One region of the Paenibacillus sp. JCM 9796 genome, then DNA from elsewhere that is predicted to be linked to it. Evidence: riboswitches for the same ligand, from Rfam matches in the RefSeq annotation. Region 1 holds a riboswitch; each other region holds the start of a gene.
What was found. Region 1 has a riboswitch for cyclic di-AMP ahead of ACZ439_RS03605 (hypothetical protein). Riboswitches for the same ligand answer to the same signal wherever they lie in the genome.
Positions count from the first base shown of each region.

Region 2: another riboswitch for cyclic di-AMP. It lies ahead of ACZ439_RS18765 (TrkH family potassium uptake protein); the one in region 1 lies ahead of ACZ439_RS03605 (hypothetical protein).
Region 3: another riboswitch for cyclic di-AMP. It lies ahead of ACZ439_RS12090 (3D domain-containing protein); the one in region 1 lies ahead of ACZ439_RS03605 (hypothetical protein).

Region 1 covers NZ_AP043723.1:712,352-720,088, forward strand. Annotated here, with positions in the region: gene ACZ439_RS03575 (sugar ABC transporter ATP-binding protein) at 1-97, opposite strand, end outside; gene ACZ439_RS03580 (sugar ABC transporter substrate-binding protein) at 325-1,389, opposite strand; gene ACZ439_RS03585 (GntR family transcriptional regulator) at 1,856-2,533, shown strand; gene ACZ439_RS03590 (FAD-dependent oxidoreductase) at 2,760-4,142, opposite strand; gene ACZ439_RS03595 (diguanylate cyclase domain-containing protein) at 4,354-5,757, opposite strand; gene ACZ439_RS03600 (DedA family protein) at 5,876-6,478, opposite strand; gene ACZ439_RS03605 (hypothetical protein) at 6,559-6,903, opposite strand; cyclic di-AMP (ydaO/yuaA leader) riboswitch at 7,071-7,209, opposite strand; gene thiM (hydroxyethylthiazole kinase) at 7,279-7,737, opposite strand, start outside.
Region 2 covers NZ_AP043723.1:3,866,327-3,874,063, reverse strand. Annotated here, with positions in the region: gene ACZ439_RS18785 (succinate dehydrogenase cytochrome b558 subunit) at 1-48, opposite strand, end outside; gene ACZ439_RS18780 (LysR family transcriptional regulator) at 304-1,191, shown strand; gene ACZ439_RS18775 (cation:proton antiporter) at 1,202-2,422, opposite strand; gene ACZ439_RS18770 (potassium channel family protein) at 2,476-3,141, opposite strand; gene ACZ439_RS18765 (TrkH family potassium uptake protein) at 3,155-4,507, opposite strand; cyclic di-AMP (ydaO/yuaA leader) riboswitch at 4,578-4,728, opposite strand; gene ACZ439_RS18760 (CPBP family intramembrane glutamic endopeptidase) at 4,966-6,597, shown strand; gene uvrC (excinuclease ABC subunit UvrC) at 6,554-7,737, opposite strand, start outside.
Region 3 covers NZ_AP043723.1:2,510,762-2,518,498, forward strand. Annotated here, with positions in the region: gene yabG (sporulation peptidase YabG) at 156-1,019, opposite strand; gene rsmA (16S rRNA (adenine(1518)-N(6)/adenine(1519)-N(6))-dimethyltransferase RsmA) at 1,090-2,019, opposite strand; gene rnmV (ribonuclease M5) at 2,016-2,570, opposite strand; gene ACZ439_RS12090 (3D domain-containing protein) at 2,685-3,776, opposite strand; cyclic di-AMP (ydaO/yuaA leader) riboswitch at 4,103-4,281, opposite strand; gene ACZ439_RS12095 (TatD family hydrolase) at 4,517-5,284, opposite strand; gene ACZ439_RS12100 (HD domain-containing protein) at 5,316-6,599, opposite strand; gene ACZ439_RS12105 (AbrB/MazE/SpoVT family DNA-binding domain-containing protein) at 6,983-7,237, shown strand; gene rsmI (16S rRNA (cytidine(1402)-2'-O)-methyltransferase) at 7,355-7,737, opposite strand, start outside.

The sequences.
Region 1 (7,737 bases):
GGCGAATATCCAGGTTAATACGGTGCAGCACCTGGATACCGGAGTATGACTTACAGAGCCCTCGAAGGGAGAGAGCCAACTCTTCTTGTTCGACCATTTGACGCTGCCTCCTTTCACATCTGTGAGAGTGCTCGCTTCGACGAAGGAAGCCTGACACATGATCGGCAGGCTCACCGTCGTCCAGCGAGCGTCCGGCGTTCGAAGTCATTGATCCTCTGCCTGTCGTCTTATGCCTTCTCGACCTCACCGGTAAACTGCGCTTGTTAACCGTTCGTCATATGGCTTTTCCTGCATCCTGCATGTATGTTCCCGTTCGGGATACTTTTATTGAAGTTTGGTGAGAGATTCTTTGGAATAGTAGTAGCTGATGTTGGGGTCGTAGAACTGTTTGGCGTTTTCTGGGGTGATAAGGACGTTTTCCGTGTATCTGGCTCCGCCCGGACAGCTCGTCTTGTTCCCCTTGACCGCGTCTATCGCCATCTGAACGGCCGTTGCACCTTGCAGGTACGGCGAGTTCGACACAGTCGCTTGGAGAGGACCATTCGGTTCGTCCATCATCTTCTTGGCAAGAGCCATAGCGCCATCGTAGGAGACTATAATCACTTTGTCTAGGACGCCGGCTTCCCGCAAGCCTTGCTCAATGCCGGCGTGCATAACGTCACTCATGCTGAATACCGCTTTCAAATCGGGGTTCGCCGTGGCGATTTGTTGAACCGGTACGCGAGCTTTGTCCGGCAGCCATTCGCCATAGCGGATAGGAAGGATTTCAATTTTGTGGCCCGGGTTCGCTTCGAAGTAGCCATTGAAGCCTTTGAGGAAGCCCTCTTGCCGTAATGCCGTCGTACTTTCGCCGGAGTAGCCGCCAATGACGGCCAGTTTGACCTTCTCGTCTTTACTGTATTTCTGCGCAATTTTTCTCGCTAACTCTTTACCTGCCGAGGCAGCGGTGTCCAGCTGATCTTCCGCTACGAAACAGTACGACTTCTTCTCAAGCTCTGGGCTAAGACGGGTGTTGACCGCAACGAGAGGGATGCCCTCTTTCTCCAGTTCATTGACGGTATTCGCTATACCTCGAGGATCAAGCGCATTCACTACAATGCCCTTAGCACCTCTGCTCATCATGTTCTGAATATCCGAGTTCTGTTGGACTGCATCTCCTCCAGCGTCTGTTACTAAGATCGTCACACCCTGTTTCTCGGCTTGAGCTTTGGCCCCTTCAATCAGCATCTTATACCAATCGCTTCCGGCAATGCGGTGTTGTGAGAAGCCGATGATGAGGTTATCGCCTCCCTTTGTCCCGGACTCACCCGCACTGGACGGTTGGCTGCAACCGTTGAGAGTTAACGCAATAAGCCCTAAGCCTAACACAGTACGACCCATCTTTTTCATTTGGACCACACCCCTTTATTCAGTTTTTTTGTTTCCACATTGACGGCATCGGCCAGCTTCCGTTCGATGGCAATTCTACCTAACCGGCATGTTGAGCTCCTCCATCCCGCCTTATTTTTTTCAAGCATTCTGACTTATGTAAGCGTTGTCACAATAGTATACCAAGTGAATACCATTGTCAAGGCTTAAAAACTATATGTGGAAAGATATATATTTAACTACAAATATCCCAGTTTTTATGCGATATTCTCCATCAACCGACTTCAGCACAACTCATTTCCGCCCATTAAGCAGCCGTATCCAATCGCAATTCGCCTGCAGCCCCCTAACCATTTAGCCACGATGCAACGAATTCCTGCTGATGGCTATTGATTAACTTGAGATTCTGGTTTATAATATATGTATACAAGTATACGACTAGAATTTGAGTAATGAAATTATTATAAAGACCAAAGGAATGAACGAAATGGTTCTACAAGAAGAAATCATGCTGGAAGCGCTTGAAGACTTCCCTGCCTACCTGCCTTTGCGAGAAGTTGTATATCAAACCTTAAAGAAGGCGATACTGAACGGAAATTTAAAGCCCGGACAGCTGCTGAGCGAGAATCTGATTGCTAACAAATTATCGGTGAGCCGTACCCCGGTTCGGGAAGCCCTTCGCAGCTTGGAAAACGAAAATCTGGTTTCCGTACTTTCAGGCCGTAAAGTGATTGTATCGATCCCGACGATTCAGGAAATCGAAGAAATCTATGACATACGCTTGATTGTGGAAGCGGAGGCCCTCCGCAAAATTACAGCAGACGACAGCGCAATTATCCAACAGCTGGAAAATTGCGTTACAATGGCGAAGGTCCACCTTGAAAAGGAAAACTTGCAGGAGCTTCATAAAACCAATTCGGAATTTCATCTCACCATCATTTCCGCCTTGCAAAATAACAAATTAAAGCAGTTTGTCGATTCGCTTCAGGACACCATATCCCGGTACAGCCTGTACTCCAAAACAAACTACAAGCTGGCCCAAGACCTGGAGGATGATCACTCCCAGATTCTGACTCATCTCAAGCAAGGCGATAACGAATTGGCGGTTCAAATTTTACGTCAGCATTTCACAACGACCAAGGAAATATTGAAAGCGATGTTCTAATACAGCGGGCAAATCGTCCGGTTTGAAAAAGACAACAAAGCACCTTCAGCAAGGGATCGTCGAGAAAAACTCGAGGGTCCCTTTTTGATGCGTTCTCAGATGATGAACAAAGCCCCGCCGATCGTTCTCCCCAATAATAAAGAACGGCTGCTGACCTTGGTCAGCAGCCGGATCGAAGATGATCTCCATCATAGGAGATGAACGTGATGAATAAGAGCAGCCGGCATCAAGCTAGTAAAACGCCATTTTGAGTTAGCACCTGTTTTAATTCCTGGACATCGATTGTTTTCGGAGTGAGCCCTCTCGTCGTGGCGAGAGCAGCCGCAGTTCCTGCAGCCTCGCCGATTGCCACGCAGGATGGCATTGCTCGGACGGCAGCAGCCGCTTCATGCGTAGCGGAAATACAACGGCCGGCGACCAGCAAGCCTTCCAGTTCAACAGGCAATAACGCGCGATAGGGTACATCGTAGCTATCGTCTACCTGGATCCAGGTGCTCTTCGAATCTCCGGGATTATGAATATCGATAGCATATCCACCACGCGCCACGACATCATCAAACCTTGTACCCTTCACGACATCCTCCTGCGTGAGTATATATTCGCCGATGATTCTATGGGTTTCCCTAATGCCTGCTTCGTTGGCCGTCTTGATGAGGAATGACTTTTCAAAACCAGGCACTCGTTTTCTTAAGAAATCTACAACCGACATCGTCTGGTATCGCAGCTCCACCTCTGCAGCTGTAACTTCAGACGCATTGGTCCCATCTATGAAATTAACGCGGGTAGCATTAACGGTAACTTCGCCTTCCCTTACGTTTGTAAACAAATTCAAGGTTTCTCTGCCTATGTTATATTCGCCGTTTACTTTAGCCGCAGCTATTTCCTGCCAAAATCCTGAACAAAACAGCTGTTTACGCTGGCTGCCGGCAGGAAGATCTCCTTCCGCACTGCCTATCGCGTACCATCTGAAATTGTCCCGGTTTCTCTTGATTTCTTCTTCGACCCGGTCGACATTCACGTTACCGACTCGGCAGTACACGGTGACGGGCATTTTTTCCCCGTCTTTTTCCCGGCCTTTTACCGTTTTGGCCCCCGCTTTCACAGCGACGTCGGCGTCCCCGGTGCAGTCGACAATGACTTTACTGAATAAAGTATGAGCGCCGGATTTGTTAAACACCGTAATGCCTTTCACTACGCCATCCTCAACCCATACATCCTTCAACAAGGTATGGTATAAAAAGCTCACTCCGGCATCTTTGGCCATCTTCGTTAACACAAATTTCAGGTATTCATCATCGAAAGGCGTAATCACGGGATTTTTCCCCCAGGGCGGGTTCCCTTCCTTGGGGCGGATAGGACCATGGCATGCTCCCATTTCCTTTAAGGAGTCAAGTATTTCTTTAAAAAGACCGGCTATCGTCGGTTCGCCATGAGCGTCATAATGGTTCGCATACGGCGACACTAGTGCAGAAGTTGAAGCCCCGCCCAGGTAACCATTCTTTTCGACCACAAGTACTTTGGCCCCGTTTCTAGCTGCCGCAATAGCTGCCGGCGCCCCCGCCGTTCCCCCGCCAACCACAATGACATCCCATTGATCATGCACTTGCATAACAATCCCTCCTCTGAAAGTTTTACGATATGTAGAAGTGTCGGTTGATTGCTGCTCCTCGCGGAGCACTTGTATACATGTATAACGTCTTGTATACATGTATATTAAAGCGTTATCAATGAATTGTCAATATTTATATTTACACATCTCAGCCCAAAAACATGAAGAAGCCCCATCCGAAGAGGGGCTTCTTCATGTTTTTGCGGCTCGGTCAAGCTTCATGGCGAGGCATTCCGTGATTTCTGCCCTGCCTCTTCGCATGATACATCGCCATATCCGCATTTTTTACCAATGCTTCTATCGTTTCTCCATCAAACGGGAACATGCTGATCCCAATGCTTGTTGAAATATACAGATCATGATCTTGAATACGGAAGGGCGCATTCAATGCCTCCATAATCTTCTGGCAGTAAGCTTCCGTTTCCGCTTTTGACGTATTTGGCAGTAGGATGGTGAATTCGTCACCGCCTTGACGTGAAACAATCCCTTTATCCGATACAAGATCTTGTAAGCGCTGGGACACACGCTGCAGAAGAAGATCGCCGACGGAATGACCCATCGAGTCATTAATGAATTTGAATCCATCCAAATCCAGATAAAGCACGGCAAACAATTGATTTTTTTGTTTGGCTTCGGCCATCGTCTTTTCAAGGATATGTTGAAACGATTTACGGTTGGGGAGTTCAGTTAAGGAATCGAAAAATGCCAATTTTCGAATGGTTTCCTCCGCTTTATTACGTTCGATTACCAGCCCTATTAAATAAGCGGAACGCTCGATCATTTGGAGTTCCCTGGTTTCGGGAGATTTTCGAGTCTTGTAATAGATAGCGAATGTTCCGATCACCTGATTGTCTTTATCCGTAAAGGGGACAGACCAGCAAGCCCGAAACCCGTGATCCAGCGCAATCTCGCGGAAATCCCGCCATAACGGATCATTCTCAATGTCAGATACAATAATATTTTTGTTATAATAGGCGGCGGTTCCGCAAGAACCCATGTCCGGTCCAATTCGTATGCCGTCTACAGCCCGCAAGAAAGAAGCCGGAAGACGGAGAGCCATTCCATGTTTTAATAAATCGTTTTCAAGCAGCAGAATGGAACAAACAGCCTCTGTTTGCTTCTCTACAAATTCAATAATGTGACCTAAAATATCTTGTAGCGGCCTGCCTTTGGCAACCATTTCCAGAACCACATTTTGCTCGTTCAAATGATCTTGAATTAACTTTCGTTCAGTAATGTCGCGGCCGACAACAATTAACCACTCCCGCCGACCATCCTCGGCCATAACAGGTTCTTTAATAAACTCGATAATTACGGTCGAGCCGTCGGAACGCTTGAATTTTTCTTCAAAATGAATCGTTTTGCCTCTTCTCCAGGCTTCATTGTCGGTTTCTTCGCATGTATGAAAAAACTCTTCCATATGCGGCTTAGAGCGTTGAAAATCAAGATTTGTTTTCCCCTTATACGCGTCACGGTCTAACTCAAATAACTGCAGCGCAGCATCATTCGCTTCAACCCATACCCCTTTACCGTCTTTAAAAACAATGATATCAGGCATGATTTGAATTAATGTCAGCAGGTAATCACTTGTCTTCTCTTTTATATGTTCTAACATGGGCACCATCTCAGTTCCGTGAAGGTAAAATAATTACTCACATATTCGACATGAACCATCCGCATCCTCCATGCCCGTTAAAATTTTACCATTCAAAAACCACACCGTCTTTCGTCTCCTACGTCGTTCTTTCTTTATTGCGATTGAATAATTTCACAGCTGAATAAACGAGAAGACCGGCCACAATCACGGCGGCAACCGGGAACAAATACCCCTTCGCCAGCTCCCCGACCTCGTGCCAATTGGGACCAAGCTTGTACCCAAGATAAACGTATAAACTCGTTATAGGCAGCATGGCACAAAACGTAAATAACGAGAACTTCCAGACACTCATTCTGGCCATGCCGCACGGAAGCGAAACAGCGGTCCGAACCCCCGGGATAAACCGGCCCAGAAAAGCTACGCCCGCCCCATACTTATGGAAAAATCGTTCGGCCTTATCGATCTCTTTCGTCCGTATAAAAAAGAACTTGCCAAACTTTATTATCACCGGCCTCCCCCCATACTTTCCTAATGCGTATAGAGTCAAGGGTCCTGTTACCCCTCCGACTGTCCCTGCCAGAATAGCCAGCCCCAAGTTCATATCCCCTTCATAGACCCAATAACCGACGAGGGGAAGAACCAGCTCTGCCGGAACAAACTCGAAAGTCAGCGCCAAAACGACGCCTATGTACGATAATTGTTTGAAATAGCCAATAAACTCCAATAATATCTGTTCCATTACTCACCTCATCTTGTTTCCTTAGCAATACGCGAAAAAAAATCGACGGTTTCAGGTCTCATACAAACAAGAACACAACATCATCGTGTTGTGTTCTTGTCCAAAACCGATTTAAACGCTTCCCATAAAGCATGACTTAATTCAATAGCCTTCTTTTCAATCATAGAGGTCTGCACGACCCATTCTCCGGAAACATGTTGAATACGGACGGAATGGTCATGTTTATTTAAGTAGCTTAACATTTGTCCGATCGTTAACAATGGAAGCGCTTTATGTTTCTCGACCCCGTTCAAGTAATAAATCATCTCTTCGTGGTCACCCATAGCTATATATTCGCCTTCTTGTGGAATCCAATGGTTTCGCAGGTATTCTTTTTGAACATCTGTCAGTTCTTGAAGGTGGGAAGAAGTAATTCGCTGGAGCATCATGATCCTCCTTACTTAAGCTATGATGTTATCATAAAAACAAAAAAGACCCGAATCCAGCCAGGATGCGCTATCATCTAGCGCTTATCGTCCTGGACTGCGACGGGTCTGGAGCACAAAAAGACCCGGATTCACGGGTCAACGATGCAAGTCTGCATACATACACAATTTGACCCATCTACTGCTGACGAGGTTAGCTGTCGGGCTCGGGAAAGATGGTTCCCTACATGGAATGATTCGCCCCAATTTCATTGGTTCCCCCGCTTTCCGGTTTCGTGTAAACCGGAAATTAAGCGTGATTTCATCATACAAAACTGCTATTCGCAAGTCAATAATCCAAAATCTTACAATTCATTGAGAAGTTGTTCCGGTCGCTTACTCCACGCGAGTTATTTTCGCCTGCCGACGTACAACTTCGCCATCCGTCTTGTGCAGCTGATTCAGCAATTCGATCTGAAAACTGCCCGGATTGTCGGAGCCGGCGATCTGGACCGCTCGCTCTGCGGCGACCCCATAATAAGCCAATGCCGCCACAGCAGCAGCCGCTTGATCGTTCTCCACCGCAAGGAAGGCGCCGACCACCGAAGTCAGCAAGCAGCCTGTTCCGGTCACTTGGGTCAGCAGCGGCGTACCATTGCTCACCCGATACGTCGCCTCGCCGTCGCTCACATAATCGTCACGGCCTGTGACGATGACGACACAGCTCATCGCCCGCGCCGCTTGCCGGACAAGCGCAGGCACTTCCCCGGCCGCACTGCCTGCATCGTCCACGCCTTTAATGCTCCACGATTTCCCGACGACGTTAGCCACTTCCGCAGCATTGCCTCGAAGTAC
Region 2 (7,737 bases), 2.5 Mb from region 1:
CCCCAGTAAGGAATGGAGCTTTCGTGAAAAGTACGAGTTCTTGAACATTACCCTTCGTTCCCCCCTAAAATTAGGCTTGCCACGGCCTTCGTGAAAACCATTACCCATTGTACTCCCGACGCCTGAGAGCGTCAACACAAAACGATACAACTATTTTCCATGAATCGACAGTCTTGTATACGGTTCACGGTAATTATTGTGAACAATCCGTGACATATACATCCTACTCTTATTTCGCTTATAATGGAAGTGCCGATTTCTTATAATCTCTTATAACTACAGTGCATATAGAAAGGAATAACTATGGAACAATTCGACATGTTCGTCACGGTCGTGCAGCAGCAAAGCTTGAATAAAGCGTCACAATTGCTGAACATCTCGCAGCCCGCCCTTTCGCGCAAAATCATGAAGCTGGAGCAGGAGCTTGGCGTCGAGCTGTTCCGCCGTAAAGGCAAGCGGCTCGAGCTGACGCGCGCCGGCGAGGTCTGTTACGAATATGCGCTCGATCAGCAGCGTCTGGAGCGGAAGCTGCACGATTCGCTGCGCGCGTTCCGTTCCGCGACGAAACCGGCCAGCATCGTCATCGGCGCCAGTCTGACCACCCTGCAATCCACCTTGCCCGATTTGATCACCATTTATACACGCGAGCATCCGCATACCGATATTAAAGCCGTCACCGGCAAAACGCACGAGGTCGTCCCGCTCGTCAAGGAGAAAAAAGTCGACATCGGTCTTGTCGCCTCGCAAATCGACGACCCCGGCCTCGTCAGCGTCCCGCTGTTCGACGATCATCTCTGTCTGGTGCTCCCCGCCGCACACCCTTATGCCGATCACGCCGGCTTGACCGTTCACGATTTGCACGAGCTGCCGATGATCTTATTCTCCCGCGGGACATGGTATCGCGTACTGATGGACGAAATGTTCCATCGCTGCGGCGTCCATCCGGATGTGAAGATGGAGATCGATTCGTTCGAAGCGATCGTCCGCCTCGTCGCGACGTGCCAGACAGCCACGCTGCTCCCGGAATCGTACCTGCGCCATCCGCTGGTCGGCAACAATGAGCTGACCGTTCGTTTCGTCCCCGAGCTGGAGCAAACGAAAAGAACGACTTCGCTCCTATATACGGAGGAAGCCGCTCTCGAAGCGCCGATCCGGCGGTTTATCGACCTGGCGGTGAAGCATTACCGTTGACCCTCCAGGCTCACTTCTCCTCGAGCCCCAGCTTGCGCGCGGCATAAGCCGTCGTGCTCGCCTGGAGCAGGATCGTGAGCAGCACCGCCAGGAACGTAACGGACGAGATGATGTCCGCATGCGCGATGCCCATCCCGGCTACCATACCCGACAGCGCGGCGGGAATGACGCCCGTCTCCCGCACCCAGAACATAAATACAATCTCGTTCCGCTCCCACTTGGCCTTCCGGTCCGGAAGCGCGGAGGCCAGCACGGTAAGCGGCCTTGCGATCAGCATGAATACCGCAATGACACCGAGGCTCGGCCACAAGTGTTCGAAGATAATGCCGAAGTTTACCTGGCTTCCGAGCAGAATGAAAATAAGCATGCGCATCAGCACCGTCATATTTTCGGTAAAGTGGCCCATTTCCTGCAGCTTGTCGTCCATGTGGAGCTTGAACAAATCGCTGTTCCCCCAAATCAGTCCGGCCGTGAACGTCGCCATAAATCCGCTCACATGCAGCGCGTCGCCCAGCCAGTAGGCCCCAAGCGCGGTAACGACGAGGGCGATCGTGGTGTAATCGCGCAGCCATCCGAGCCTCAGGTGCGCCGTGATGAACGCCAGCCCGAACCCGACGCCGATGCCGACCGCGATGCCGCCGAGCGCCGTTTGCAGAAACTCGAGCACGCTTGAGGAAAGCGATATCGCCTGTCCGCCCGTAATCGCGCCGAGCACCGAGAAGGTGAGGATCGAGCCGGTTGCGTCGTTGAAGGCGGATTCGCTTTCCACCGTTTCCCGTACTTTGCTCCGGATCTTCACTTGCTTGAAGACGGGGATCAGCGTCGCCGGGTCGGTCGACGAAATAATCGCCCCAAGCAGCACCGCATACATGAACGGGATCCCCAGCAGGTAATGGGCGGCGAAAGCGACGACCGCGCACGTAATCAGCACGCCCGGCACGCTTAGCAAGGTAAGGGTGACCCATACCTGGCGAAGGCCCGACAGCCGGATGTTGCGCCCCCCGTCGAATAAGATGAGCGCGGAACCGACGGTTAAGATGAATTGATTCGTGAACGTGCTGCTCGGCTCGTGAATCAGGTGCAGCCCTTGACCGACGATCATGCCTGCGGCCAAAAAGAGAGCGACGTCCGGCAGTTTCAGCCAATTCGCCGCTTTTCCGAAAATCATGCCCAGAAATAAGACGGAAACGATTAAAAAGATGACATGCTCGATAAGTACGGCATTCTCCAACTCTCCGCGGCTCCTTCCTATATAAACATAACGGTCGATCGTCTAACAAAGCCTTAACGAACCAAAGTGTTCTCGAAATGCTCGATCTGTTCGTTCGTGCCAATGATGACCATGACGTCCTTCTCGTCTACGGTATCGGTAGCCGTCGGCGCGATGATCACGTCGCCATGCTTCTTATTGATAGCGACGACGCTGCAGCCATAACGAGCCCGGGTATCAAGCTCCTTCAACGACAGACCGTCCAAACACTTCGGAACGGCCAGCTCGGCGATCGTGTACTCCTTCGACAGCTCGATATAATCGAGCAGATTCGGGGAAACCAGCTGATGCGCGACGCGAATGCCCATATCCCGTTCCGGGAAAATGACCCGGTCGACGCCGATCTTATGCAGCACCTTCCCGTGCAGCTCGGACAACGCCTTGGCCACAACCATCTTCACCCCGATATCCTTCAAGAGGATCGTCGTCAGGATGCTGGCTTGAATATCGTTGCCGATCGCTACGATCACGCAATCAAAATTCCGGATCCCAAGCGAACGAATGACATCTTCGTCCGTCGAATCCGCAACGACGACGTGCGTGAGCTCTTCGCTCATTTCTTCTACCGCTTCCTCGTCCATATCGATCCCCATTACTTCATAACCGAGCTGTATGAGCTCCTTTGCCAGACTCGAGCCGAAACGGCCGAGTCCGATTACCGCGTACTGACTGCGTTTCATCGAATGCCTCTCCCTATCCAATCGTAATTTTCCCTTCCGGGTATCTGAACAGCTCTTTCTCTGCCTTCGGACCGAGCGCATACGCGAGCGTCAACGGACCGAGCCGGCCGATAAACATCGTAAGGGCGATCATCAACTTGCCGAACGTGGTCAAATCGGGCGTGAGCCCCATCGACAGTCCGACCGTGCCGAAAGCCGACGTCGCTTCGAACAAAATCATCAGGAAATTGTGATCTTCCGTCGTGGACAGCAGCATGGTGACGAGGATGACCCAGAACAAGGCGATCATGGTTAACGTAATCGCTTTAAGAATCCGGTCTTTGCCGAGCCGGTTATGGAACAGCACGATATCCTCTTTCCCCCGGATCATCGCGATAATCGCCCCGATCAGCGTCGTGAACGTCGTCGTCTTGATCCCGCCACCCGTCGATCCCGGGGACGCCCCGATGAACATGAGAACAATAATGAAAAACTGCGTCGCCTGCCTCATGCCCGCGATGTCGATGCTGTTCGCGCCGGCCGTTCGAGGGGAGACCGATTGAAAGAACGAAGCCAGTATTTTACCGTTCCAGTTAAGCGTGGCAAGCGTCTTCGGATTCGTAAATTCAAAGATGAAGATGACGATGGCGCCGACCAGGATCAGAATGCCGCTCGCGCTCAACACGACCTTGGAATGGAGCGACAGCCGGCGGCGCTGCTTGTACTCCATCAAGTCGGACAGGACGACAAACCCGATCCCTCCTAATATAATCAACGCCATGGAGACGATATTGATCACATAATCGTCCGCGTAAGCCGTAATGCTGGAGAACTGGCCGGTAATCGGACCGAACAGATCGAACCCGGCGTTGTTAAAGAACGAGATCGCATGAAACACCCCATACCCCAGCGCACGCACCGGACCTAAATCGAACGACCACCGGATGGCGAAGATGACAGCCGCTGTGAACTCGATCGTCAACGAGTACACCAGAACTTTACGGATTAAGCGCACGATGCCTTCCATGCTGCCCTGATTCATCGCTTCTTGAAGAATGAGCCGTTCTTTCAGCGAAAGCCGCTTATTCAAGGCGAAGGCGAACAGGGTGGCCATGGTCATGAACCCGAGACCGCCGACCTGAATCAACGAAATAATGACAATCTTGCCGAATAAAGACCAATGAGTGCCTGTATCGACTACGGCCAGACCGGTCACACAGGTCGCCGAGGTCGCCGTGAACAACGCGTCCAGGAAAGGCGTCGGCACCCCGGACGCCGCTGACACCGGGAGCGTTAACAAGCCGGCGCCCGCCAGTATGATCAAGGCGAACCCGATGACCAAAATTTGCGGCGGGGTAAGCTCGATTTTTTTCGATTTGGATTTCATCCTGAACCTGCACCTTCTCAACTTTTTATGAACAACAAAAAAAAGACACGGGAAACCCAGTGCCATCCAAGGTTCCTGTAACACAAGCCTACGAGGTTAGCTGACGGATTCGGGTATACAGGCCCCCTATCCATGCGGCCCGTTACCCGGCCCTGCACGGAATTCACCCCTATGATTCATGGTTCCCCCGTTTTCTTGAAGAAATTCGGCTTCTTATTCAATTGATATGAATTATAAGGTTCTTTGGAACGAAGTACAAAGCTCTATTTGGCGGAAAAGGAAGGATTTTCGGAACATTACGATACATGACAGCGCTCTCAAACGGTGAAGTCTTCTCCTTGCTTGTTTTTTCCGGCGGTTTCTCGTGATATCATGAGATTACCCTATTAGCATGGATGGCCATAACGGAGAATACGATTAAGATAAGCTGTTACGATTTACCGGATAAGGAGTGTGTCATGCCCAACAAAGGTTCTCGTCCCCCCTTATGGCTGGCGGTCATCGGTCTTCTGCTGTACTTCGGGCTATCTTATCTCGCCCCGCTGATTCAGGACCACAACGATCTTGACGGGGAAGCACAGGCGGCGCCTGCCATTAGTAAAGCGGAAGCGGCCGACCTCGCGATCGCCTTCGCCGATCACAAATTCGGGCTCTCGCCCGGCCGCACGGCGGATACGTTGTTTCAATCGAACACGGTTCGCAGCGGGTACATCCAGAAGGAAGGCTTGGAGGAAGAGTATCGAAAGCGGTTCGAGAAGCGTTATCCAATCGATTATTACGAAGTGGAAATCCGCGATGGGCAAGCCACCTATTACATCGGGGTCAACTTCAACAACCGTCAGGTGATCAGCTATAGCGCTTCGAAAGCGCCGACGGCCAAAACCGAAGCGCGGCCGGCGGCGGAAACGGATGCGTCCTCGATCGCCGTAAGCGCCGTCCGCGATATGGGCTTCGATCCGGCTGCGTTCACACTGGCTGGCAGCGCTGCGGACAAACGCCCGCCCGGCGAATTCGTATTCGTCAGCAAGACGGAGCGGATCGGCGAAGCCCCGCTGGAGCTGCACGTGCAGACGGCGAACGGGCAAGCGGTGTCGTTCCGCCCGGCATTCCCGCCGCCGGAAAGCTTCACGCTCTGGCAGCAGATGCAGGACGAGCGGTCCGCTCTGATGACGCGGATCAGCTTGTTCGCATCGCTGCTGATGGCGCTCGCCGCCTTGATCCTCGTCGTACGGCAGCGCAAACAGATCGACTTCGCGCGCGGCGCGCTGCTGTCGATCGTGTTCCTGGCGATCTATGTGAGCAATAACTACAATCTGATGCCCGCCTTCCGTACGATGCACGGCAGCGGTCCTTCGGGGCCGGATGCGGTGTTGTACTTGTGGATCAGCAACATCTATGTGGCGCTGATGGCGTTGTCCTCTTACTTCGCCCTGGTTGCCGGAAGCCGGCTGACGCTTGACCGGGGCGAGCGCCCGTGGGCCGTATGGCGTGATGCGGACTTTGGCGGGCAAGTGAAGCAGGCGATGAGCAGCGGATATGTGATCGCCCTGTTCATTCTCGGCATCCAGCAGGCGTTGTTCTTCGCCGCCACCGAGCTGTTCGACGTCTGGGCCGTGAACGACCCGACCGATTCGGTGTACAATATGCTGCACCCCGAATGGTTTCCGCTGCTGGCCTGGTCTGCAGCCATCTCCGAGGAAGCCGTCTACCGGGTGCTCGGCGTGTCGCTTATGCTAAAGCTGACACGCCGTCCTTTCGTGGCGGTGCTTGTGCCTAGCGTCATCTGGGCGATGAGTCACACCCAGTACCCGGTATACCCGGTGTACACCCGGCTTGTAGAGGTGTCGGTCATCGGCATCGTGTTCGGTTACGCGTACTTGCGGTACGGCTTCCTGACCGCCCTGTTCGCCCACGCGGCGATGGACAGCATCCTGATGGGCTTCTCGCTGATGTACAGCGGCGACGACAGGCAAGCCGCCGTCGGCCTCGCGTACTTCTTCGCGCCGGCTGTCGTCGGTTGGCTGCTGCACAGGCTGCACGGGCGCTTCAGGCCTCGATCCCCGTCGAATCCGCCGCTGCGCCATCCGTAATCGGGTCGGCGCTATCGCTTGCGCCGGGCCCGGCTTCGGCTCCTTCGGCGGGGCGGTTCAAGGAAGCGAGAATGTGCTGCGCCAGCTTTTCCCCGATACCGAGAGGCTTGAAGTCTTCGACTTGAGCCTCTTTTATTTTTTTCAACGAGCCGAAGTGCTTCAAGAGCGCCTTGCGCCGCTTCTCGCCGATGCCCGTGATCGAATCGAGCGTCGATACGGTCATCGACTTGGCGCGCGTCTCGCGGTGGAACGTGATGGCGAAGCGATGCACCTCGTCCTGGATGCGCTGCAGCAAATAAAATTCCTGACTGTCGCGCGGCAATGGCACCACTTCGGGCGGATCGCCCATTAACAGCTGGGCCGTCTTGTGCTTGGCGTCTTTGACCAGACCGCATACCGGCAAATGCAAACCGAGCTCGTTCTCGAGCACGTCCACTGCAGCCGCCAGATGGCCCCTGCCGCCGTCGATGACGATCAGGTCGGGCATCTTCAGTCCTTCCTTCAACACACGCTCGTAGCGGCGTCTGACGACCTCACGCATCGTCTCGTAATCGTCCGGTCCCTGCACCGTCTTGATTTTGTACTTGCGGTATTCCTTGCGGTCCGGCTTGCCGTCCGTGAACACGACCATCGCCGACACCGGGTCGCTTCCCTGGATGTTCGAGTTGTCGAACGCTTCGATGCGATGGATCGTGCCCGTACCGAGGTATTGGCCCAAATTTTCAACGGCCTTGATCGTCCGCTCGGCATCCCGTTCGATCAGCTTAAACTTCTCTTCAAGCGCCACGCGCGCGTTGTCGCTCGCCATCTCAACCATGTTCTTCTTCAAGCCGCGGCGGGGCATATGCACCCGCACCTTCAGCCAGCTTTCGAGCGCATCCTTGACGTCGGATTTCGTCTCGGCCGCGGCCGTCTCCTCCGGCACAGGCGTTCCCTGCTCCGCGCCTGCGCCCGCCGCAGGCGTCTCCACAGCGGCCGGACGTTCCTCCGCCGGATTCGGCGGCAGGAAAATTTCCTTCGGCAGCGCCGGGTTATCGCTGTAATACTGGGTCACGAACGAGGTGAAATCGTCATACGCTTCGCCATAGTAAGGGAACATCGTCGCATGCCGCTCGATAAGCTTCCCTTGGCGCATATATA
Region 3 (7,737 bases), 1.8 Mb from region 1:
ATAGGTAGTATGTCAATTTAAGCGAAATATTATATCAGCGTCTTTGATTAGTTGTCAACGATTATTTTCCCTGATTTTATGCGGTTTTACGCTAGGCGCTTCCGTATTCGTTCACCAAATTGTCGAATAAAAAAGAAAAAGCACCATTTCGGCGCTTATTTCGGAGTGGCATATTGAATTTTCGGCACGCCTCTTCGGTAGCTTCCCAGCGATTCGATGCCCCCGATCCCTTCGAGACCGCTGTGCGTCAACCCGATGACATCGACTATGTTTACGGTTTCTTTGATCGGCGTATAAGCTACTTTCACCGCAATGCACAATGGATCAAGCGCATGGATCAAGACGCGGGCCGGCGAGCTGGCAAAGTTCGCTCCCGCCTGCAGCAGCGCTTCAAAGTGCGATTGGCAAGCGCCTGCGACGATCGTTAAGGCATCGAGACTTTTCTCGAACTGCCTGGCGGCTTGAACCGCATTTACGAAGTTATGCGAATTCTTGTAACTGCTAAGCTTGGTAATATCGCCTGCCGGCCGATGCTTTACAAAGCCGTCGTGCCCCGTTATGACCACAATGTCGGGGCGTACCAGCGGAAGCAGCCGATACACCGCATCGGCCATATTCGCCTCGGCTACGTAATACCCTTCGGCGGGAACCCGCAATTCACCGTATAAGTTCATGCACTTGCGCAAATAATTCGGATCGCCGTCCAAATGCAATACTTTGCCTGGCATTTCGAAGTAAACGGGATGTTTGGCCGGCTCCCCCGCCGGCCAGCCGGGCGGCCCTGTCGTCGCCGCCGCCAATCCGTTGCGCGGCATCGTGTCCATCCATTTCGGACGTGTAATTGCTTTATCGAGGTAAGGATCGAGCTGCGGCATCACTTCCAGATCGACAAGGGGTGCATCGGCCAAAAGCCTAAGCTCCACTCCCCGAAGAACCGCCAGCTGTTGCCGGATTTCTTGAATTTTAAAAACGATATCACCACCATACGACTTCCGAGTGACCAGGTCTCCCTGCTTCATGGCTGCATCGCCTCCCCGTCTATCGTATGGCGGTTCTAGGCATTTGGTGCAGACGTTTCGCCCAGGATCGTTATTTGGCGGTTCTTGCCGTCTTCAAGTAATCGGCTAAGCGGTGCGACAACTTTGCATACTCTTCGATCGACAGCGTCTCGCCGCGCCTCGAGGGTGCGATTCCCGCACCCAGCAGCAGACGTTCCAGATCGGGCTTCGATTCTTTATCGAAATATTTGGCCGCCAAGTTGTTGTAAATCGTCTTGCGGCGCTGCACGAAGCTGGCCTGCATGACGTCAAAGAAGAACGCCTCGTCTTCGACTTCCACCGCCGGCTTCTCTCGCACCTTGAGCTTGATGACCGCCGAGTCCACGTTCGGCTGCGGAATGAACACCGTTTGCGGCACGATCGCGACCACTTCCGGTTCGCAATAATACTGTACGGCGATGCTGAGCGAGCCGTATTCCTTGCCTCCGGGCTTTGCCGCCATTCGCTCGGCCACTTCCTTCTGGATCATGACGACAATGTTCTCGAGCGGCAGCCGCTCTTCCAGCAGCTTCATCAGGATCGGGGTCGTCACATAGTAAGGCAGGTTAGCGACAACGCTTACTTTCGATACGTCTTGAAACTTATCCTTGAACAACGCCTGCAGGTCCACCTTGAGTACGTCCCCGTGCACCACTTCGGCCTGCGGATAAGGCGCCAGCGTCTCCTCCAGCATCGGCAGCAGCCGCTGGTCGATCTCGACGGCTACGACTTTGCCCGCACGTTTAGCGAGCTGCTGGGTCAATGCCCCGATGCCCGGACCAATTTCGAGCGCGCCCTTCGTCTCGTCAAGCTCAGCGGCAGAGACAATGTTGTGAAGCACATTCTGATCGATCAGAAAATTTTGTCCGAGGCTTTTCTTGAGCACAAAGCCGTACTTCTGCATCAGTTCCTTGGTTCGCTTCGGCGAAGCGATATCCTCGGACGCTTGTCCGTAACCCGGTTCATTTCCGTTTCGACTCATGACGTGGCACCCTCTTTTTCATTCAATTCCCGACGGGCCGCTTCAAACTCCTCCCGGGAAATTTGAAACATGCGGCAGCGGTTATAAAATTGCTTCCCGTTGCAATAACCGATTCCGAGACGATTGCCCATCGCAAGTCTCCGGGCGGCCGCACGAGGATGCACGATCAGCCCGGCCTCCATCAGATCGTCCCATGTGATAGCCGACTCTTCGTTTCGACCGTCGGTCCTCACGTTGGCCAGTGCCGTGCGAATCGCTTCGACCGATGCGTTCTCGACGCCGATATCGCCCTTGCTTGTCGCCGCCTCCTGCGTCAGGAAGGCATGCTTCGCGCCGGGTACTTCCTTCGTAATAATTTTGCGAATACGCTCCCCGGCATGATCGGGATCCGTGAATACGATTACGCCCCGCCGTTCTTGCGCAAGCTTAATGCGTCGAATAACGTCCGCATTGATCGCCGAACCGCCCGTTTCGATGGTTTCCGCTTCTACCGCTCGCTTAATGGCTACCGTATCGTCCTTACCTTCCACTACGATAATTTCTTTAATCATGTGCACGTACCTTCCTTCGTGAACAAGAGAAAAAGAAGAGGGACGCCTCACGAGCACCTCTTCTTATCTGCCGATCTATATATAATGAATGTAGTCTTTCCGAATTGCAAGCGCCTAATCCGCCGACGGTTTTTTGGGACCGATAATGTATACCGTATAACCGCGCTTCGTACCGAAACGAGTTGCATAGTCACCGTTCTCGAAAAAGACGTCGATCTTGTTCCCTTTCACAGCGCTGCCTGTATCTTCGGCTCGGCGGAAGCCGACGCCCTCGATATAGACCCACCAGCCGATCGGGATCACTTTAGGATCGACTGCAATCGTGCGACCTTCCGTTACCTTCGCGCCCGAAGAAGTTACGCCGTATTGCGGATGACTTTCATCCTTGCCGGTGGATGACACCCCCGCCGAATAAGCGGTTAGCGTAACGTTTTTGATTACTTGCTTGTAGCCGAATTTGACGCCGTTCTTGGTCAACTCCTCGACGTTCGGCGATGAAGAGGACAGAACGACAACCGGATTTTTCGTCCCGACGGCCACAATGCGTTGTTTGCTCTCGGTTTGTACTTGCTGATCCACGACCTGCTCCGACACAAGCACGCCGTCTTCATACACTTTCTCCAGCTTCTTCACAAGGAGGCCCTTCTGACCTTCCTGCAATACTTGCTCTTTGCCCTTTAACAATTGGGGCTCGCTCTTGGTTACTGTATCGAATGCGATCGGTTCTTGCACATCTGCTGTTTCTTTCGTCACGCGGACAACCTTCAGTTCCGCATGAGGGCTTACTTCCGTTTCCTTAGCCGGAATGACTTTATCGAGCTCGCCCACAGGGACGTTCAAATCCTGCAGAGCGGCCTCTACCGTCTTGCCAACCGTGTAAACTGTCTTCGTCTCGCCGTCGGCGGTTAATTGCACCGGCGTCGTATGCGTGATCGCAATGCGGTCGCCCGATTTCACCTTTGCATCCAGCGCATGGGAAATACGGTCGTTCTCGCTTACTGCGATTCCTTGCTCATCCAGTACTCGTTGCAGTACCTCTTCCCGGGTTTGGAACGTGCGTTCCTGTCCGTCTACAACGATCGATACGCGCTTAATGGCCGTACCGTGCAACATCATCAAGAACATGAAAGTCATAGCGAATGAAATGAGAGCGATAATCGAAATCATACGCAAGTTTTCATGCGTCCATCGCAACGCGAAGGTCATGCTGGATGATCGTCTTACATGGGTTTGCCCTGGTGTTTCAGCGCCCACTTGTTCGGTCCTCCTTAAAGCCTCGCCATTCGAGTGTTATGCATGATAAGATTCTGACGCGACTATGGTAAATTGTTTGATTGCCATTACCAACGTTTGTGCTGCTGACATCAGAGTATCCACTTGCCTGCCGTATTCACCCCCCTCGGGTGTAAAGAGTAGCCAGCTTGGACACGAATCCCTTTTACGGGAAACACAAAAAAAGTCAGCGGAGAAGAGGAACCTTCCCGTGACTTTTCTCATTTTGTCCAAATGAAAATAAAAGCACACGACAATGCGTTACCTCTCTCTAGACGCTTACGAGGTTAGCTGACGGATTCGGACTTGAGAGTCGCCCTACCCCGGGACAGTTGCCCGCCCCAGAGATTCACCCCTAAAAAACACCTTGGCAATCATGAATGGACCGCCGCGATGTGGTTCCCCCGTTTTCCTTTCGGAAACTCAGCGATGTTGGAATTCTGGTAATCGTATGAAGTTATTATTGAGTGTACGACGCGAGGGGTTTGGTTGTAAAGTATACAAACGTATAAAAAAAGAACGGTTTTTACCCATTTTCGTTTAAATATACTCATTACATGAATAAAATACATCTATCTCTCATTCGCACGAACCGATTTAGCTGTTTTCTTTATTTTTCTCGATTCGCTATAAGTAACAGCGTTTATGCAAGCGTTTCCCAGAGCCCAACACACTCACTTTAAACGAAAAAGTTCCATCGCATTTCGAGTCGTCGCTTCGGCTAATTGCTCGATCGAAATGCCCTTGATTTCGGCCGCCGTTTCGGCGACAAGACGGACGTAAGCGGACTCGTTTCGCTTGCCCCGATATGGATGCGGAGTTAAATAAGGCGCATCGGTTTCAATCAAAAGCCGGTCCATCGGCACCTTCTCGAGTACCTCTTTCGGTTGCTTGGCATTTTTGAAAGTTACTGGGCCGCCGAAAGAAATGTAAAAATTCATATCGAGACACATTTTGGCCGTCTCCCAGCTGCCGGAGTAACAATGCATCACGCCGCCGACCTCCGCCGCTTTCTCCTCGCGCAGCGTTTGTACGACGTCTTGATGCGCATCGCGGTTATGGATCGCAATCGGCAGGCCGACCCTGCGGGCCAGACGAATTTGTTCGCGGAATACCCGATTCTGTACGTCTTTCGGCGACGTATCCCAATGGTAATCAAGCCCGATTTCGCCGATGGCAACCACTTTCTCGTGACGACACAACGATTCGATCCAGGCGAGATCTTCTTCCCTCATATCTTTGGCTTCCGTCGGATGCCAGCCCACCGTCGAGTAGATGAAATCGTACTGCTCAGCCAGCGCCAAGGAGCTTGGAATCGTCTCCCGATTAAATCCAATATTCACGATTCGACTTATTCCGTTGTCTCTTGCGCGCGCAATCACCTCGTGTCGGTCTTCATCGAATTGCGGCGCATTCAGGTGTGCATGTGTGTCGATTAGCATAACGTTTTCTCCTTCATCTTCTATATGTCGTTTAAGATCTTAGCAGCTTCCGAATTTCTTTATCCAAAGCTGGAAGATGTTTCAATACGAGTTCCTGCGGGTAATACAGGTGGTATTTTCCGTTCTGGATCCCGCTGATCGAACGCACGATTTCGGATTTTCGCGAGATTTCCGTCAACGTGTCGTGCGCATCGAGCAATAAAATCGGCAGTTTCTCATCCTGTTCGCCCGGCCGGTACACATCATAGGATTGATCGGACGGGAAATCGACTTCCAGGTAATAGGAGGGATCTAATCCTAGATTGCCCATTTTTTCACGAAGCCGTTCCAGCATGCCGACGTCCATAATTTCCAGCGTTACATATTTGAATAAACGCCGCTGCAAGAAGCGTGAGCACAAATCAGCCAACACCGCATCCTCTTCCATCGTCCATTGCATCAGCACCGTTTGCATCAACGCTTCATCCAGCAAATGGTATTCTTCCGTGGTCAGCCGATTGCCGAACAAGCTGGGCAGCGGTTCGAGCAGAAAGTGGAACGGATACCCTTCATCAAACAGTTGTTTGGCTCTTTGAAAAATTTTATGCAGGACGACTTCCGCGCTTCGGGTAACCGGATGGAAGTACACTTGCCAATACATCTGGTATCGGGACATCAAATAATCCTCAACGGCGTGCATCCCGCTTTCCTTAACTACGATATGTCCTTGATACGGCCGCATCACGCGCAAAATTCGCTCCAGATCGAAGGTGCCGTAATTTACGCCGGTGAAATAAGCATCGCGCAGCAGGTAATCCATCCGGTCCGCGTCCAGCTGACTCGAGACGAGGCTGACGACGATTTCTTGCTGGTACGTCTTGGCAATAACGCCCGCTACCTGCTGCGGGAACGTCGGAGAAACGCGTTTCAGCACTTCGTTGACTTCCGTGTTGCCGAGTACGATTCGGCATGACCAATCCTCATGGTGAGTCCCGAACGTTTTCTCAATCGAATGCGAGAAGGGACCGTGTCCGACATCATGCAGAAGCGCCGCGCACAAGCATAACAGACGTTCTTCTCTCGGCCAATCTTCATATTGATTACGCTCGAACTGCGAGATGATTTTGCGTGTTACTTCATAAACACCCAGCGAATGCGAGAACCGGCTATGCTCGGCGCCGTGAAAGGTGAGAAAACACGTTCCCAGCTGACGGATGCGGCGCAGCCGTTGAAATTCCCGGGTATTGATGAGATCCCAGATCGTCTGATCCTGCACATAGATATACTTGTGAACCGGATCTTTAAACACTTTTTCTTCTTCCATCGGTTGTTGCATGGTATCCCTCCTCGCAATTTGCAGGTTTTGATCGACAATATTCCGCCAAAACATTGAAAATTGTCGAATGTTGTCGATTTATTTATTCCAAATTTTTGTTTCGACACGGCGTATAGATTTACATTTTATGGATGTATAAAGAGACTTTTGGTAAGTAAAACCAACATTTTAGCTCTACTAGTAGCGTTATTCTATTCCATGTTATACTAATCTAGCAGCCAGGTCCATAAATTGTCACTTGGTGTTGCATTTTTAGGTTGACTATTTTGGGAATGGTTGGTATCATAGGTTTAAAGAATTATGTCGAAACATGACGATTATTTTCATTCCGCTTCGCATTCATTCTAAAATAAACAACTTCTGGAGAGGGGAATTTTATTATTATGATGAAATCAACTGGTATCGTAAGAAAAGTCGACGAACTTGGTCGTGTTGTTATTCCAATCGAATTGCGCAGAACGCTTGGCATTGGCGAGAAGGACGCTTTGGAAATTTATGTAGACGGCGAGCGCATCATGTTGAAGAAATATGAGCCGGCCTGTATCTTCTGCGGAAACGCCGAGAACGTCTCTTATTTCAAAGGAAAAATTGTTTGTCACGAATGTTTATCTGAAATGCCAATACCTGTGACAAAATAAAAAAAATAGGTTATAATATAAATAGCAATATTAACTATGGTAATTCTAACCTTTTTCATATCTCCTCTATATCCCTGATTCGAGCTTGCCCCGAATCAGGGTATTTTTTTGTGCCGATCAACCTTGATGCAGCAAATTATACAATTCGCGTTTCGGAACGCCGCGCTCCTGCGCAGCCCTCCTAAGCGCTTCCTTATGGTCCAGCCCGTCCGCTTCGTATCGGGCCACATGCTCCTCAGGCGAGAGGCCGGTCCACCACGCCGTCTCCTCCGGGATTCCCCCGTCACCCGCCCCGCCGCGAACGATGAAGCAGTATTCACCCTGCGGCGGATGGTCAACCAAATAGGCGAGGCATTCGCGGATCGTACCGCGGACGGCTTCCTCATATTTTTTCGTTAGCTCCCGGGTCAGGCAAACCTCCCGTTCTTCGCCAAGAACTTCCGCCATCCGCGTCAGCGTCTTCACAATCCGGTGAGGCGATTCATAACCGATCACTGTAG